One region of the Ferdinandcohnia sp. QZ13 genome, then DNA from elsewhere that is predicted to be linked to it. Evidence: riboswitches for the same ligand, from Rfam matches in the RefSeq annotation. Region 1 holds a riboswitch; the other holds the start of a gene.
What was found. Region 1 has a riboswitch for cyclic di-GMP ahead of RGU12_RS01795 (EAL domain-containing protein). Riboswitches for the same ligand answer to the same signal wherever they lie in the genome.

Region 1 (8,395 bases):
TATCCAGGCGGGCAAGCTGAATATTTAAGAGTACCATTTGCCAACTTTACTCATTTCAAAATTCCAGAGACTTGTGAGGAACCAGATGAAAAGTTAACAGTTATTGCCGATGCGATGACTACTGGTTTTTGGAGTGTTGACAATGCAGGCGTAAAGGATGGAGATACAGTAATTGTTTTTGGCTGTGGTCCGGTTGGCCTTTTTGCTCAAAAATTCTGTTGGCTAAAAGGAGCAACGCGTGTCATTGCCGTAGATTATGTAGACTATCGTTTGCAACACGCCAAACGTACCAACAAAGTTGAAATTGTAAATTTTGAACACTTTGAAAATGTGGGAATGCATTTGAAGGAAATGACGAAGGGCGGCGCTGATGTTGTCATTGATGCTGTTGGTATGGACGGTAAAATGACTGATTTAGAGTTCCTTGCGAGCGGAATGAAACTTCAAGGTGGAGCATTAGGTGCGTTTATCATGGCTACACAAGCAGTGCGTAAAGGCGGGACAATTCAAGTTACTGGCGTTTACGGCGGTAGATATAATGGTTTCCCTCTTGGAGATATTATGCAGCGAAATATCAATATCCGCTCTGGGCAAGCACCTGTGATTCACTATATGCCATATATGTTTGAATTAGTTTCGACCGGAAAAATTGACCCAGGAGATGTCGTAAGTCATGTACTTCCACTTAGTGAAGCAAAGCGTGGCTATGAGATTTTTGACACCAAAATGGATGATTGTATAAAAGTCGTGTTGAAACCTTGAGGAAGGAGATAAAAAAATGAAATACGCCTTACATGAAGTTCTTGAAGTCCATGAAATAGCTGCATTTAAGACCACTTGTTTAACTAAATCCAAAACAATGAGAGCATTAGTTACAGATCCGCTATTAAAAGATATTATGCAGCAAGACATTGATGTATCTACGAGACAATTACAAGAATATGCTTCTATCCTTTCCAACGCTAAGCAGTAAATTAGGAGATGAATGAACATGAATCCAATCATTGAAACATTAACTGGCATGGACGCATTATCGGATCAAGTGGTTGCAATGGATCTACTCATTTCAGCTAAAAGTGGAGTTAGAAATTATGCCATGGCAGTTACGGAGGCAGGAACACCGGAAATTAAAGAAATGCTCACTCGCCATTTAGTGGAAGCTCTTGATATGCATGAACAAATATCAGCATATATGGTAGAAAAAGGATGGTACCATGCTTGGGATACAAACGAACAGATCAGTTTGGATTTAAATAATATCAATACAGCATTGAACTTACCGACTTTATAAATAATCCCCAGGAACAGTTTAACACTTTCCAAATAAACTGTTCCTATTAAAACCATTTTGAGTTTATTTCGCAAAACTAAATAAAGTTAATACTTCTTTGTTACTCGTGTTTGTATCGCACTATATAATAAAAACATAATTGACTATTTTTATTATGAAAAGGTCGGAGCAGGAAATTCACCAATTTTCATACGAAGTAAACTATAAGGTTTCTGTCGTAGGTCTTTTCCATAATGAAATCTAGGCTGCCGATGTAATTGGTTCACAATGACATACAAATATTGATCCGGACCAATTGAAAAAGTATCCGGCCACAAAATTCTCGGATCATGTGCAATGGTTTCCATTGTGCCATTCGGCAATATTTTACGGATACTGTTGTTTTCATAATCTCCAGCATAAACAGTTCCCTTTGCATCGGTGATCATTCCATCAGACGCACCTTTTTCTCCCCAATACTCCACATGATAAGGTAAATCCATGTCCGGTATATTCCTGTCTCTCAGGGCTTCTGTTGAGATCGAGAACAAATGACGACTGGTTAGTGGAGCAAAATATAAAAGCTTTCCATCTGGAGAAATAGCAAGACTATCAGAAGCCAATCTAAATGGAGAAGTTGAACCGTCTTTGTTTCGATTCATTAAAATTTGACCTTCTACTTTCGGTAAAAAATAGGGATCGGGTGAAGTTGAATTTGCTCCATTTAACCGTCTAAACGCGTTTCCATTTTCTAAATCTACGACAATAATTGCTCCTGGTCCTGTAGAAGAAGAATCCGTTATATAGGCATAACCGGCGTTTCCAACACGAAAATCAAATCGGACATCATTCAGATAAGTTGTTGGTAAAACAACATCTTCTTTAAATGTATATACTCTTCGAATTGTATTGGTTTTTAAATCAACAGCGACTAATTTGGCCCCACCTTTAATAGGTTCAGAAAAATTGGGTGCCGCTGTATCTAATATCCAAAGCGTTCCCCTTCCATCAGCAACTACACTTTGGACACTGATGAAAGTCATTGTGATATTCTCGGGGTTAACCAAATTGGTTTGTAAATTAGGATAAGGCTGCAATTTATCCTCAACAATTTCCCCCACCGTAAATTTAACATCGTCTCCCCATTTCGGAAAGCAAATGAAAATACGACCGGTTTCTGAAAGAGTAACACCTGTAGGCATAGCCCCATAAAATGCATAAACTAGTTCTAAATTACCGAAATATTTTTCACTAGGTAACATTGGTTTCATAATATCCTCCTCACGCATTCAAACGGGATATCTCCTATATATGATTTATATTTTTTCTAGTGCATGTTTCTTAATAAGTTTTTCTATACGAAAAGATGATTAAATTGATTTTTTCGAAATTTAATAAGTCTGTCAGAAGAAAGAAAACATTTTAATTTAAAGGTCTCCAGATGAAGTAGATTTCAACTAGCAGGTAGCGAAGTTCAATATTCCCGAATCAACGTTAAGCTGTTATAAATAAAAATCCGAAAAATTTCCCTTTAAACTTTGTGAAGAAATGTACTTAATGGAAACTGCCCCGGTAGTTGAAGAAGTTACTTCTGTGTCTTTTTTATTTTATGATCAACATTCCCATTTGTACATCCACTTTCAATGTCCTGGTGAGCCTCTAGGTTCTGATACAACGGATAGTATTTTTAAAGAACGGCTTTTTATTTTTGCATCCTTCACACCAACCATTACTCCTTGAGAAAACAATACAACCCTATTATCCATTTTCATTTTGTCTTTTTTTGTAAAAACTATTGGAATTTTGTCGAAACCTAGTATAATATTCCTGTAAGACTAGTCTAAAAGTAGTAATGATTGATATCAGATAAAGGCAAACTTATCGAAAGGTAAGGACGCAAAGCTAAGGGCCTAAAGCAGTAATGCTATGGTAGCCTAGCTGCCGTGAGAAAACAGTTCAAGAGAACCTGTATTTTCTTCAGGTTCTCTTTTTGTCGAGAAAATTAAGGAGGTGATCAAACATGTCAATTAAAGAGAAATATACGGGAGAAATATATCATCATTTTCAGCCTGTGTTCAACCTAACCGATAAAAAAACATTTGGATTTGAAGCTCTTCTTAGAACGGGCGATAATAACAGTCCAGAAAATATCTTTCAAAACGCAAAAGTAAATGGATTGCTTTATGAGTTAGACTTATTATCAATAGAAAAGGCGATAGTAACATATTCATCGACTGGTTATACAATAGAAGAAGGCAAACTTTTTCTTAATATTTTACCTTCCACAATTCTACATGATACATTTTTAGAATTCATTATGACCATCGTTAGAAAGAATTATCTTTTTAAACAAGAAATCATTCTAGAAATTTCGGAATCTGAATTTGTGGAACAATATGAAACCTTTAGGGAGAGGATTTATCTTTTAAAAGAACTAGGATTCAGAATCGCAATTGATGATTATGGAAAAGGATATTCTGATATCAAGAACATTCTGGAACTAGAGCCCCATTATTTAAAATTAGACCGTTATTTTTCTAAAAACCTTGCATTATCTAGTAAAAAACAAGAACTTATTTCTTTTATTAAAAATTTTTGTGAAAAGTATGGGTGCAATATTATTTTAGAAGGTATAGAAAGAAAAACTGATTTAGAAACAGCTTACAATTTGGGAGTACAGTACGCACAAGGATATCTATTAAGTAAACCTATTAAATTAAATACTAAAACACTACAATATTGAATTAGGATAGCGTTCCTGTCTCTGATCAATATTAATATAAAATATGTGAAATTGGTGTAAGGCAGAGTCCCTGCTTCTTGCTAATAACACGTTTGGTCCTTGTTAGACAGACAAAGGGTTGAAGGTGTTTTTTATTTTGTTTAAATTACCATATAATTCTGAATTGAAAACGCTATAGGAGAATTTTAAAATGCAAAAATATGTCATTATCCAAGTGGACAAAGGAGATTTTGCTTTACCTATTCATGGAGTTCTTTCAATAGAGAAAGCAATTATGCCTACTATACTTCCACAAGCCCCTGAGTACATGAGGGGAATAGTGAAAATACGTGAAGAGGTCGTCCCTGTTATTGATATGAAACAGTTATTGTTTAGTAATCAATCCATTCTTTCAGAAACTTTAAAGTATATCTTGGTTAAGACAGATGATATACATATTTGTTTATTAGTTAATCATTCTAAGGAAATTTTAGAGGTTTCAGATGATGATATTGTCCCATTTAATCATATGGAAACCTCAAAAAATTCTTTAGAAAGAATAATTAAACTGGATGAACAATTGATACCAATTATTAATATAACGAGATTGTTCAATCAATTATCAAATCTAAAAGTTATTAGGGAACAAGTAGAGAAATTATTTTAGAATACAGAAAAATATAACATTGGAGTGTAAATGATGAAAGTTTTTATAAATTTAAAATTAGGCACAAAAATTAATATATTAGTTATAACTATTATTCTTACTTTGTCATCTATTATAGGTGTGGTTGTTAATCATCAAATCACAAAAGGTATTGAGGAGTTCGCTCTAGAAAAAGCAAAAGGTGACCTTAATCTTTCCTTTAGATATCTAAATAGTGAATATCCAGGTGAATGGGAATTAAAAGAGGATAAACTTTATAAAGGTTCAACTCTTATGAATGATAATTACGAAGTTGTTGATACAATTGGTAAGGATACAGGTGATACAGTAACAATTTTCTTAGAAGATACTCGAGTATCTACCAATGTTATGTCTAATAATGAACGTGCCGTAGGAACAAAAGCATCAAAAGAAGTCGTGGAAACGGTTTTAAAAAATGGAGAAGTATATTATGGAGAGGCAAATGTAGCAGGAATACTATATCAAACTGCATATATGCCTTTATTAGATAAAAATGATAATGCTATAGGCATGTATTATGTAGGTGCTCCGCAATCTATAATTGAAAAGATCTTAGGAAGTTTTTTAGTAACATTCTTAATCGTTCTCGCTGTAGTCGTTGCCCTTTCAATATTAGCGGTTATTATATTTTCATCAAAAATTAAGAAGAGGTTACAATCCGTTTCAAATTCTCTTGAATTAGCAGGTAATGGTGATTTTACTGCTGAAATTTCGGATAACTCAGGTGACGAATTAGGAGACTTGTCTAAGAACTATAACCTCATGACTATGAATCTTAAAAAGATGATGAATGAGGTTATAGTAGCTTCAGAACTAGTGGCTTCTTCTTCTGAGGAATTAACCGCTAGTGCTGAACAAACGAGTAAAGCAACAGAATCAATTACGGAATCTATTCAGCAAGTTGCAAGTGGAGCAGAACATTCCACCGCAAGTGTACAAGAGAGTGCAAGTTCATTAGATGAAGTAACAACACAGGTACAATCAATTGCAGAAAATGCATCTTTCATTACAGAAGTTAGTTCTAAAGCTACTCAAAAAGCAAAAGAAGGCGGGGAGTTTGTAGATAAAACCGTAAAACAAATTAACTCTATCAGCATGTCTGTAACTGAAAGTGGAGTGGTACTTAAATCATTAGATAAGCGTTCTAAAGAAATTGGTGATATATCTGGCGTAATTTCCGAAATAGCAGAACAAACGAATTTATTAGCACTTAATGCAGCTATTGAAGCAGCAAGAGCAGGAGAACACGGGAAAGGATTTGCGGTGGTTGCAGATGAAGTAAGAAAATTAGCGGAGCAATCTCGCCAATCTTCTTCACAAATTTCGAAGTTAATCTTTGATATTCAACAAGATATGATTCAGTCAAATAAATCGATAGAGCAAGTGACATACGATGTTAAGGATGGTTTAGATATTGTTCAACAAACAGAAGAAAATTTCAAAGAGATCCTTACTTATATGGAGAAGTTAGCTGACCAAATTAATGACATGGCAGCGACAACAGAAGAAGTAACAGCGAGTATTCAAGAAGTATCTAGTACTGTAACTGAAATTTCTCATGTTTCTAATGAAACATCCATGTACTCACAAAATGTCGCAGCTGCTGCAGAAGAACAACTTGCATCAATGGAGGATATATCAGCGTCTTCAAATGCCCTATCAAACCTTGCGGAAGAACTTCAAAATACGGTTAGTAGGTTTAAGGTTTAATCATAAATTGGTACTCTAAAAAAAATCCTACGCCAAATTAACTAGTGTTGAACCTAATATTGTGACTATTGTAAAATTTGTAGTAAAAAATATAATAGGATGGGGGAAAATTACAAAACGGCATTGCGAATTTGAACTCCCCCCTGTCAAGTAGACAGTGGAAATAATATAAAATGACCTAAGCGGCTTTAGCTCTATACTCCATATGGCTAAGGCCGTTTAATCGTTTTTGATATCTATTGTGATTATAAAAATGAATGTACTCATCTATCGCAGTAGAAAGTTCCACAAATGTCTTATATTTATGCAAATAATATTTTTCACATTTCAGTGTTCCAAAAAAAGATTCCATTGGTCCATTATCAATTCAGCGACCAACTCGCGACATACTTTATGTCATCTTCGCCGCATCTATCTTTCGTTTAAATCCTTTAGAGGTGTATTGGAACCCACGGTCACTATGGATAAGTGGATGTTCCTCAGCTAATAATAGTACTGTAGCTTGATCAAGCGTCTTGAATACAAGTTTATTGTTATTGGAATGTCCTAGAACATAGCTTACAATTGATCCGTCATAAAGATCACGAATCGCACTTAAATAGGCCTTTTTTGACTGGCCATACTTAAGTTCTGTAATATCCGTAACCCATTTTTCATTTGGTTTTTCCGCGGTAAATTCCCGATTTAATGTATTTTCTGCTACATGTTGAGGTGTAGAGCGTTTATATTGTTTTCTCTTGATACGAATGACAGAGCGTAAGCTAGCTACTTTCATCAGTCGATAGATTCTTTTATGATTAAGTTTCTCTTCAAACTTTCTATTCATATGAAGTGTCATTTGACGATAGCCGAAGGTACCATCAACTTTTTCATAGAGAATTTTCATTTCTTTTATAATTTCTTCATTCAGTATTTCTCTGGTAGAAGGAGTACCATTAAGCCACTTATAGTATGCGGATCGTGCAATTCTCGCAATTTCACAAAGTAAACTAATACTTAAATTCTCTTTCCTGTGAAGCTCCTGAATAGCGACATACTTATCCTCAAATCGGATTTGGCTTATTTTCGCCTCCTTTCGATCTCCTCTAACTTTTTTAAGAATAAATTCTCCGCACGAAACGTTCATTTTCTCTTTCTAACTTTTTTATTTGAAGTTTGATTTTCTCTCCTGGAGATAGCTTACCTTCTTCTTTCTTATGACCACGCTTATCTTTCAGCGCTTCATCTCCGCCATCCTCATACTTCTTAACCCATGGATATACCTGCTGGTATGAGACATTATAGACTTCGGCTGCCCTCTGATAATCTTTCCGATTTTTAATGCAGTAGTTCGCTATTTCAATTCTCTCTTCTACTGTTGTTTTTCTACCTTTGGTCATAGACTGGTTTCTCCCCTTTGAAGTTTCCTTTAATTCTCTATGACCATTATAAAGCTTTATCCATCCTTGCAGTACAGAGTGACTAGATATTTCGTACTTATGAGTTAACTCAATAAGAGAATAGTCTCCAGACAAGGCATCTCTTACTGCAGATAACTTTAATTCCTTTGAATACCGCTTCCATCCGTTGGATCTTTCAAGCCCGTAATTCCCCCTTTTCATAAGCCTTTAAAATTATATATTTTTCTTCCTTAAAAAACTTACTTTTAGCCTTATAAAAATACTCCCCCAAGAAAATAGATTTTTTTTATTTCATCTGTCTACCTTTAGGGGAGCATATCAATTTGGTATGCCTTTTTGTATTAGATTTATTCTTTTCTTATTCAAATAAAGCACCCGTTAATGCAATAAGTACAATAAAAAGAATTACTTTTTATCAAGGCCTGAATGTCTTTTATCAGTCGCACTTGCTATAAATAAGAATGCTATAAACCCAATAATACCTCCTACAATCCACGTAGCCCAATTACCAATATGGAACAATAGTGATAACAAGAATAACAATGATCCACTAACTAATAATAAAGTTAAGCCAATTGCAAATGCCGCTTTTTCAGGAAATTCTT
Region 2 (8,395 bases), on a different contig from region 1:
TGGTATCAATACCCAAATCCTTGGCTTGATTTTGTAATTGTTCACTATCTCTTACCGGACGACGAAAATCACTGGAAGGTTTTGGATTAGTTGTTTCTTCAGTAATTCGTTTTTCTTTGTTTTTCGGTTCCGTTCCCTTTGGACTTTCATTAGACGTTGAAACTACGCTTTCTTTTTTTATGCTATTGCCAATATCTTCACTTGCTAAAACCGGTAATAATTGGGTGAATCCTAAACATATTACACCTATTAAACCAGTTATCAGAATTCTTCTTTTCATAGGTTTCACTCTCTCCTTTCACTAAATAATAGTAAGTTGATCTTAATAGGATTCAAGAGCAATGAATTACATCATCACTATTTCCATAGTTGTTCACTTTTAATCTAAATCATTTATTGTTTTGTCACGTTATCAATATTATTCCCTCCTTCGTTTTTTATGTGATCATTTTTCCAGTTTCTAAATTTAATGAAGTTCTGAATTTCACGGAAATCCTCTTTGCTTAATCCATCATCAATTGCTTTCATTAAAAGCTTTGTCCACTCCTTATCAAGTATTTCGTTTGTAATTGTGTCAGTTTTTTCCTCTCCTAATAAATATTCGATACTTGTATCAAGTGGTTTTGAAATCTTAGTTAAGAATTGAAGAGAAGGATTTTTTTGTACATCTCGTTCAATATAACTTAAATAAGACTTTGAAACTCCAGCACGCTTTGCAAGCTCTGTAATGGTGAGTCTTTTTTGCTTTCGTAATTCCTTAATCCTGGATCCAATCATCTTCCTTCTCCTTCATATATTGAATGCCCGCATGTTCATTATAAGGAACTTTTCGTTCTTAATAAAATAATAAAATAGTAAGAAAACAAGAGGTAATTCGAGATAAAGAACGATAATAGTTCTTTATTAAGAAAAAATGGCTGATTTTGGGATTTTTCAAATATAAGACTTATGGGCTATACTCACATTGTAAGTTCGTTAGAAAGAACAAGAAAGAACTTTATGAAGTACATATCTTGGTTGATCTCCTTATCAATACATAAGGATTCAATAAAAAATTATTTAAGGGAAAAAGAGGAGGAAACAAAAATGAGTTTGAAAAAGAAATTAGGTTTAGGGGTAGCATCAGCAGCACTAGGATTGGCATTAATCGGGGGAGGAACATTTGCATACTTTAGTGACACAGAAGTAACAAACAATACGTTTGCAGCAGGTACATTAGATCTAGCAGTTAACCCATCTGTTGTTATTGATGTTGATAATTTAAAACCTGGGGACATCATGGTTCGTGAATTCCAATTAGAGAACAATGGCTCTCTTGATATTTCAACAATTGATTTAGCTACTGCTTATAATGTTGTTGATGCAAAAGGTGATAATGTTGATGATTTTGGTAAACACATTAAAGTGCTTTTCTTAGAGAATGCTGACAAAACGGGTGATGGTTGGGTTATCGGTGACTATAATGATGTAATCTCTGAAACAACATTATACGACCTTCAAAATATGACTCCGGATGCAGTTGAAAATGTCCAACACTGGATTACATGGTTATTTGGTCTAAACGGTGAAGGTGACGGGTTAAAAGCAGGAACTAGTGACCAAATGTATGTTGCATTCGAGTTTGTTGACAATAATGCAGATCAAAACGAATTCCAAGGTGACGCTTTAGAGCTGAAGTGGACATTTACTGCTCACCAAACTGAAGGTGAATTAAGATAATAGTTCACAAATGAACAGGGGAAGGGGATTCTATCTCCTTCCTTGCTTACATACTAAGTTAAGTCAAAACAGTTATATCATATAAAAAATGTTCTTTATACAAAACAAATAAAGGAAAAGGAGATTGAAAATGAGTATTAAGAAAAAATTAGGATTATCTGCTGCAACAGCTGTTCTAGGTTTAAGTTTAATAGGTGGAGGAACATTCGCATATTTTAATGATACTGAAGTAACGAATAATACATTTGCTGCTGGAACGTTAGATATTGGGTTAAAGGGTGTAGATGATAGAGAAGAAGTTGATTTGAGTATTGACAATATGAAGCCAGGTGACTGGAAAGTCCACCAAATCCGTATATATAACGAAGGAAGTTTAGATATTAATGATGTAAAACTAAATGTAGATTATGAAATATCTGATGCAAATGGTAATAATAACGGTGAAGATTTTGCTGATCATATTTTTGTTCACATTATGAAACTTGGATCAAGGGAAGTTGTAGCTGATTGGGTACCACTTTCTCAAATTGAAAATTTAGTTGTGGCTGAGGACTTAAAACCTGAAAGTGGAAGGCCATACCAAACTGATCATAGACAAACATTACGAGTTGATTTTAAATTCAATGATAATGGTCAAGATCAAAATATCTTCCAAGGGGATTCAATAGACTTTGAATTAAGTTTTGAAGCAAGTCAAAAAGAGGGAGAATTAAGGTAACTTAATGGAAGGAGGGATCCCTCCTTCCACTTTATACATATTTATGAAAACATATGATCAACTTTGTTTTCATAAATATGTATAAATATTGTTATGAAGAAGGGCGGAACATAAATATGAATGAGAATAGTAGATTGTTAAGAGGGATAAAACAAAGAAAAAATCGATTTTTTGCCGTTCTTAAAATAGCATTAGTATTTTATTTAATGATTTTCTCAATTAAATATGTGACATCAAGTACTGCTGCCCACTTCACTTCTAGTAAAAAAGCAAATGTAACACTCACAGCAGGTACATGGGCGGATAATAGTAAATTAGCATTTATTGATAAAGGCAATATAAATTTAAAAGCATGTCCAGCAAAAATGAAAGTAACGATAAAGAATATTAGTGATAGCGATATGAAAACACCAAGTAAATTTGAAATTTACTATATTGATAAGGATGAGAATGGCGGAAAAGATAAGGGGGGTAACCCGAAAATTCAAGGAACGAAAATAGATATTCCCGAAGGACAGGATGTAATACCTCCTTTAGCAAGTGGAGAACAAACACTACTTAGCTTTGTTACAAATCAAGAGTCTGAAGAGGGCTTTTACACGTTTTATGCATATCAAACAAATAAATCTGTTGAGGATGTTTGGAGTGTAAAAGTAAAAGTAAAATGTCAACATAATCAATCGGTAAACGAACAAAGTGACTCACCTAAAGAAGAGACGCCTAAGGAATCAGTAGAAAATGAGAATGTTGAAACGCCGGAAACAAAACCAATAGAAGAAACAGGGTCAGATAAAGCTGCAAATCAGACACCAGAAAATAATGAACAAACTACTACAAATAAAAGTGAAGAAACCCCTGCATCAGCTGGAAGTAATAGCGATAACCAAACTCAAGATGCAGTAAATGTAAATAACTCACTTCCTAATGAAACGATAAATGTTGAAGGAAATAAGGAGAAGGATGGACAATGAAAAAGAAGATTCTTAAATGGTTAAATCATTTAGTTACAGGTTTATTGGTAGTTTTATTAATATGCGTTGCGTCATTAGTTGTTACATCTAAACTCTCTGGAGGGGAGCCTTCTGTTTTTGGATATCAATTGAAAACAGTTTTATCAGGTTCGATGGAGCCAGGTATAAAAACAGGTTCTATTATCGCAGTAAAAACAGGTGGAGATATGACTCGTTTCAAAGAGGGCGATGTTATCACATTTATGGAAGAAGATGAAAAACTTATCACCCACAGAATTACTGAAGTTATTAAAAATGATAATCAGCTGATGTATAGAACCAAAGGAGATAATAATAATACAGAGGATATCAATCCAGTATTAGCTCAAAATGTGGTCGCGGAATATCGTGGATTTACCATACCATATCTCGGTTACTTTGCAGATTTTGCAGACTCAAAAAAAGGAACTGTTTTATTAATGATCGTACCTGGGATTTTAATATTCCTATATTCTATTTTCACACTTTGGAGAACAATCTCAAAAATTGATTTAAATAGCAAGTCGAAAAATGCTGTTGAAGAAACTAAAACTAATTAAGGATCAATATTTATTAATATTGATCCCCTTCTAGGGAAGGAAGGGAGCATAAAATGAAGAGGGGAAAGGGTTTTCTTAGAATACTATATTTTATGTCAGTATGTACACTTTTGTTTTTTTCTCAAATAAATCAAGTCTCTGCGTCTCCAACGAAGAATAGTAAGGAAATAGACATCATGACAACTCCAGAAAAAGTATTGTTTGATATTGAAAATTTTAAGCCTGGCGACTGGGCTACTAGAACTTTAACAATAAAAAATAGTGGTTCTGAGGATTTTAAATATCTAACGTCGGCGAAGCGCAAGTCAGGGTCAAAAGAATTATATGAAGAGTTATATCTTACTATATCTGATAAAAGTGGAGAGCTTTTTAAAGGGAAATTAAGTGAATTTAATACAATCGATCCTAGATCAATTGCGAGTGGAAAACAAGAAGAATTAACTTTTACGGTAGAATTTCCGTCCCATTTAGGTAATGAATATCAAGGTTTAACAACTGAGGTTGAACTTAAATTCTATGCAGAAGGTACATTAGGTGGGGCACTTCCTGTTGACGGGCCAAAACTTCCCAAGACGGGAACCAATACCTTTAACGTTTTAATTGTAGGAATTGCTTTAGTCTTAAGCGGCAGTATTTTATTTTTAATTTTAAAAAGAAAACGCTTAAAAACCGTTCGCTAATCTATATAGATTGATAAGGTGATTGTATTTGCAATGATGTTCTTTATTAAGAAATGTTTTAATTAGAAATAGGAGCTGACTATTTCTCTCCATTGACAACGCTGTGTATTTTTTAAAAGATTCTCATCATGGATTCATATTAATTTAGTGAGGTTCTTAATGAAATTTATCCTCATACTCCTAGCAAACTTAAATCTATTAGACGCATGTATTACCCATTTTGGAATACTTTGGGGCCATATTTCTGAAGCAAACCCGATAATGTTTTCATTATACGAAATCCATCCATTTTTATTTCTTTTTGTAAAAGCAATGCTTTCCATATTTTTAATTGTACTTATTTTCATAATTCGTTTTCCAGTGAGTAAAATAATTCATACTTTATCCTATGTAGCTACTGCTTTCTACGTCTATGTTATTTCCCTCCATGGCTATTGGATTATTCAAATATCTTAAATGGAGGAAACCCAATGTATACGAAAACATGCCCAAAATGTAGCCAGCCTTCCTTTTGTAGCAGTAAGTATGGTGAATGGGACTGCCCGATATGTCAAGCCGATCTTTCAAGCCTTCGTGCACGTGATGCTGGTGATGTTTTTCATACGACTCTACATAAGAAATACACAACTACCCATCTATCTGAATCCCATACCGCTTTCGAAACATACATATAAAATAAAAAATGCTTCAGGCAACGATGTCGCCGAAGCATTTTCTATTTATTGTTCATTTTCCATTTGTTGAATTCTAAGAATGATCGAAATTCCTCTTTGGAAACTCCTGATTTCATTGCCTCTCGTACAAGCCTTGTCCATTCTGAATCAAGTTCTACCCTTTCAGGCTCTGATTGTTCGTGGAGTAATTCGTTTACTGTTACGCCTAGTACTGTAGATATTTTTTCAAGAAACTGGATAGAAGGATTTGATTGGAGATTCCGTTCGATTGAGCTCAAGTATGATTTGGCAACTCCTGCACGATCTGCTAGTTCAGATAGTGATAATTGTTTTTGTAGACGATATGTTTTAATACGTTGTCCAATCATTACTTTTCACCTTCCTTCCTATTTTTATTATAACATATAACGAAGAATATGTTTTATAATAAGAACATAAAAAATGTAAATAGTATAAAGAACCCGGTATATTAACCGAGTTCTTTGGCATCCAATTGTTTCTATTTTGTTGAAGTTCCTGTATGAATTATTAGGTCTGTTATGCTGTTTTACTTTGGAGGAAAGCTTGAATATCCTGGATGCTCATTCCCATCTCCACTGCTTCTAATATAAGGTCGATCCATTCCTGATCCAATTGCTCATTTTTGAATTGTACTTCATTTAACATTTGATTTCCTCCCAAAATACATTAGTATTCCAGGCAGTCCAGCCATCATAATTGTAATCTACAACCTTAGATCTGTGACTTTGCGTCCCTATTTTTCAATAGGTTTGCCTTTGTCTGTTCAAACCTTAGCTGACTGACCTAACACGATAGTCCATATATGTATAGAACCTTTGTATTACATTAAGAAGTATAAAACACAGAAATTACTTTTTCTGTAAAAAACTGTCGATATCAAAATATTTATAAAAGACTGATAATTAAACGTGTAAACTATCGAATAGTGGTTAAATACTCCTGTTTATGTAGAACAAACTCGAAGAACAGGGAGAAGGGCCTATGATTTGTTAACTAGTTAAAAGGTATGGTTAATGTATAACGATATTCTAAAACGATTTTTTGTAATTTTTCCAATGAAATGCAAGGTATTTGTCGAACGATTTTTTAGAAATCACCTTAAAAAAATGTAACCTACCCCCAAAAATGGGGATAGGCCTATTTCAGATCGCATTTTGACAAAGATAAAACAATCCGCCATTGATAATTTCGACAAGAACTTTCGGTTCGTATTGGTCCTTAAGTGCTTCTTTTTCAATTTCATAGCTCTCTGGTTTTTCGTCAATTCCCTCATAAAAGGCATCTAACAGAGCTAAATCCTCGTCCCAGCGTTGTCTCGCTTCATCTGCCCATGCATGATCCTGTGATTCCACATAGCCTCTCACATATTGCTGAAGACGATTGACACCACTTTGAGGTTTAACTAACGGTGACATTGTATACGTTAAATCAGGAATTTTTGGTGTGAGTGGTAGTTTTTCAAGTTTTTCCTGAAAATCCTCAACAATGATTCCGTTGATTAGCTGTAAGCCCAGTGACATTAACACGTCACGTTTACGGTCACTTTTATAGGAAACCTTTACATTCAACCCTAGCCAAGGGAAAAGGGGAGTATTTCCTTGAGTACCCGGAGGCTTTTGTTGATACAATCGAATATAGCTTGCTAGCTTTTTTGTAGATTCAAAAATTTGGTGCAAGCGAGGAGCACCGAAATGGATAAAGTCACCTTTTACACTGTCGGGCGTTTGGTCACGATCTGTAATCAATGTTAGCTTCATCGGATTCGGTTCTCCACCTGTTTTTTCAACATATGTCCAATAAAAGGGGCGGTTCATGAGTTGTTTATCCAAATCAATTGTCAATTGCACGGTCATATACCCAGGATGTCTTTCAAGAATTTCACAATGATTTGAAACAAAATAATTCTCAAGAAAATTAACGATTTCCTGTTGCTGCACGCTGCTCACCCTCATTTTGTTCTTCAAAACTAATAATCGAAGTTAAATTTTCCATTTTAATTCTCATTTCACCCTCACTCCGAGATCGAAGCATGATATCTTGTATATGATCTTCAATATTACCAAGATCCAGCCTCGTTAAAATATCATCTAGTTGACCAATGACACGTTCAAACAAATTAATTTTTTCATATAATAGCTTTAAAATATGCTCTTCAACCGTGTTCTTCGTTGCGAAATTATAAATATGAACATCCTTTTCCTGACCAAGACGATGAATACGTCCAATGCGCTGTTCAAGTCTCATCGGATTCCAAGGAAGGTCATAGTTGATAATATGGTTACAGAATTGCAGGTTAATCCCTTCGCCACCAGCCTCAGTTGCAATCAAAACCTGGAACTTTCCTTTAAACAATTCTCTCATCCAATCCTTTTTCCCACGCTTGAATCCACCTCTAAATGGAACCGATGATATTCCATTTTGCTGCAGGAACCATTGCAAGTACATTTGCGTTGCACGATATTCGGTAAAAATGATGACTTTATCATCTATTTGTTTAATTAATTCCACTGCTTTCTCGGCCTTTGAATTTTGCGTGACCTGTTCGACCTTTTTCATAAGTCCCATCACCATATCCTCAGGTACCGCAGCACTGCCATCCTCATTCTTCTTCTCAAGCATCTTTTTCAATGTAAAATAGACGGCCTCGCGACTACTGCAAGCCTCTCTTTGCAAAGTTAGAATGGAGAACATACTGGACGCAAAACCTGATAAGCTAGAACGATAGGCAGAAATCGCATCATATAACTCCTGTTCAGTCTCTGAGAACTCGATCGGAACTGTTTCAACCTTCCGTTTTGTCCATTCAATTCCCGTATCATCACGGCGATTTCGAATCATCACTTTATTGACCAATTCTTTCAAATGCTCATGATCATCGATCGAGCGGCTCTTTTTCCCAAATGATTCTTCAAAATTTTCCTGATTACCTAAATGTCCGGGCTTAAGTAACGACACAAGGTTAAAAATCTCATCAATTCGGTTTTGAATAGGGGTAGCTGTTAATAGTAAACAAAACTTCTTTTTTAGATTTTGA

Region 2: it holds a riboswitch for cyclic di-GMP, as region 1 does, so the genes downstream of both, RGU12_RS15435 (anti-repressor SinI family protein) here and RGU12_RS01795 (EAL domain-containing protein) in region 1, are expected to answer to the same signal.

The regions. Positions count from the first base shown of each region.
Region 1 covers NZ_JAVIVW010000001.1:345,054-353,448, reverse strand. Annotated here, with positions in the region: gene RGU12_RS01815 (zinc-dependent alcohol dehydrogenase) at 1-762, shown strand, start outside; gene RGU12_RS01810 (hypothetical protein) at 779-973, shown strand; gene RGU12_RS01805 (spore coat protein) at 992-1,291, shown strand; gene RGU12_RS01800 (L-dopachrome tautomerase-related protein) at 1,444-2,541, opposite strand; cyclic di-GMP riboswitch class I at 3,132-3,216, shown strand; gene RGU12_RS01795 (EAL domain-containing protein) at 3,291-4,013, shown strand; gene RGU12_RS01790 (chemotaxis protein CheW) at 4,204-4,659, shown strand; gene RGU12_RS01785 (methyl-accepting chemotaxis protein) at 4,693-6,390, shown strand; gene RGU12_RS23740 (IS3 family transposase) at 6,569-6,742, opposite strand; gene RGU12_RS01780 (IS3 family transposase) at 6,782-7,516, opposite strand; gene RGU12_RS23850 (helix-turn-helix domain-containing protein) at 7,485-7,991, opposite strand; gene RGU12_RS01770 (hypothetical protein) at 8,196-8,395, opposite strand, start outside.
Region 2 covers NZ_JAVIVW010000015.1:347,738-356,132, reverse strand. Annotated here, with positions in the region: gene RGU12_RS15480 (hypothetical protein) at 1-280, opposite strand, end outside; gene RGU12_RS15475 (helix-turn-helix domain-containing protein) at 394-777, opposite strand; gene RGU12_RS15470 (TasA family protein) at 1,087-1,719, shown strand; gene RGU12_RS15465 (TasA family protein) at 1,850-2,437, shown strand; gene tapA (amyloid fiber anchoring/assembly protein TapA) at 2,554-3,408, shown strand; gene sipW (signal peptidase I SipW) at 3,405-3,986, shown strand; gene RGU12_RS15450 (TasA family protein) at 4,040-4,666, shown strand; gene RGU12_RS23775 (DUF5658 family protein) at 4,826-5,122, shown strand; gene RGU12_RS15445 (hypothetical protein) at 5,137-5,340, shown strand; gene RGU12_RS15440 (helix-turn-helix domain-containing protein) at 5,382-5,708, opposite strand; gene RGU12_RS15435 (anti-repressor SinI family protein) at 5,878-6,006, opposite strand; cyclic di-GMP riboswitch class I at 6,036-6,125, opposite strand; gene RGU12_RS15430 (YqhG family protein) at 6,504-7,298, opposite strand; gene RGU12_RS15425 (DEAD/DEAH box helicase) at 7,276-8,395, opposite strand, start outside.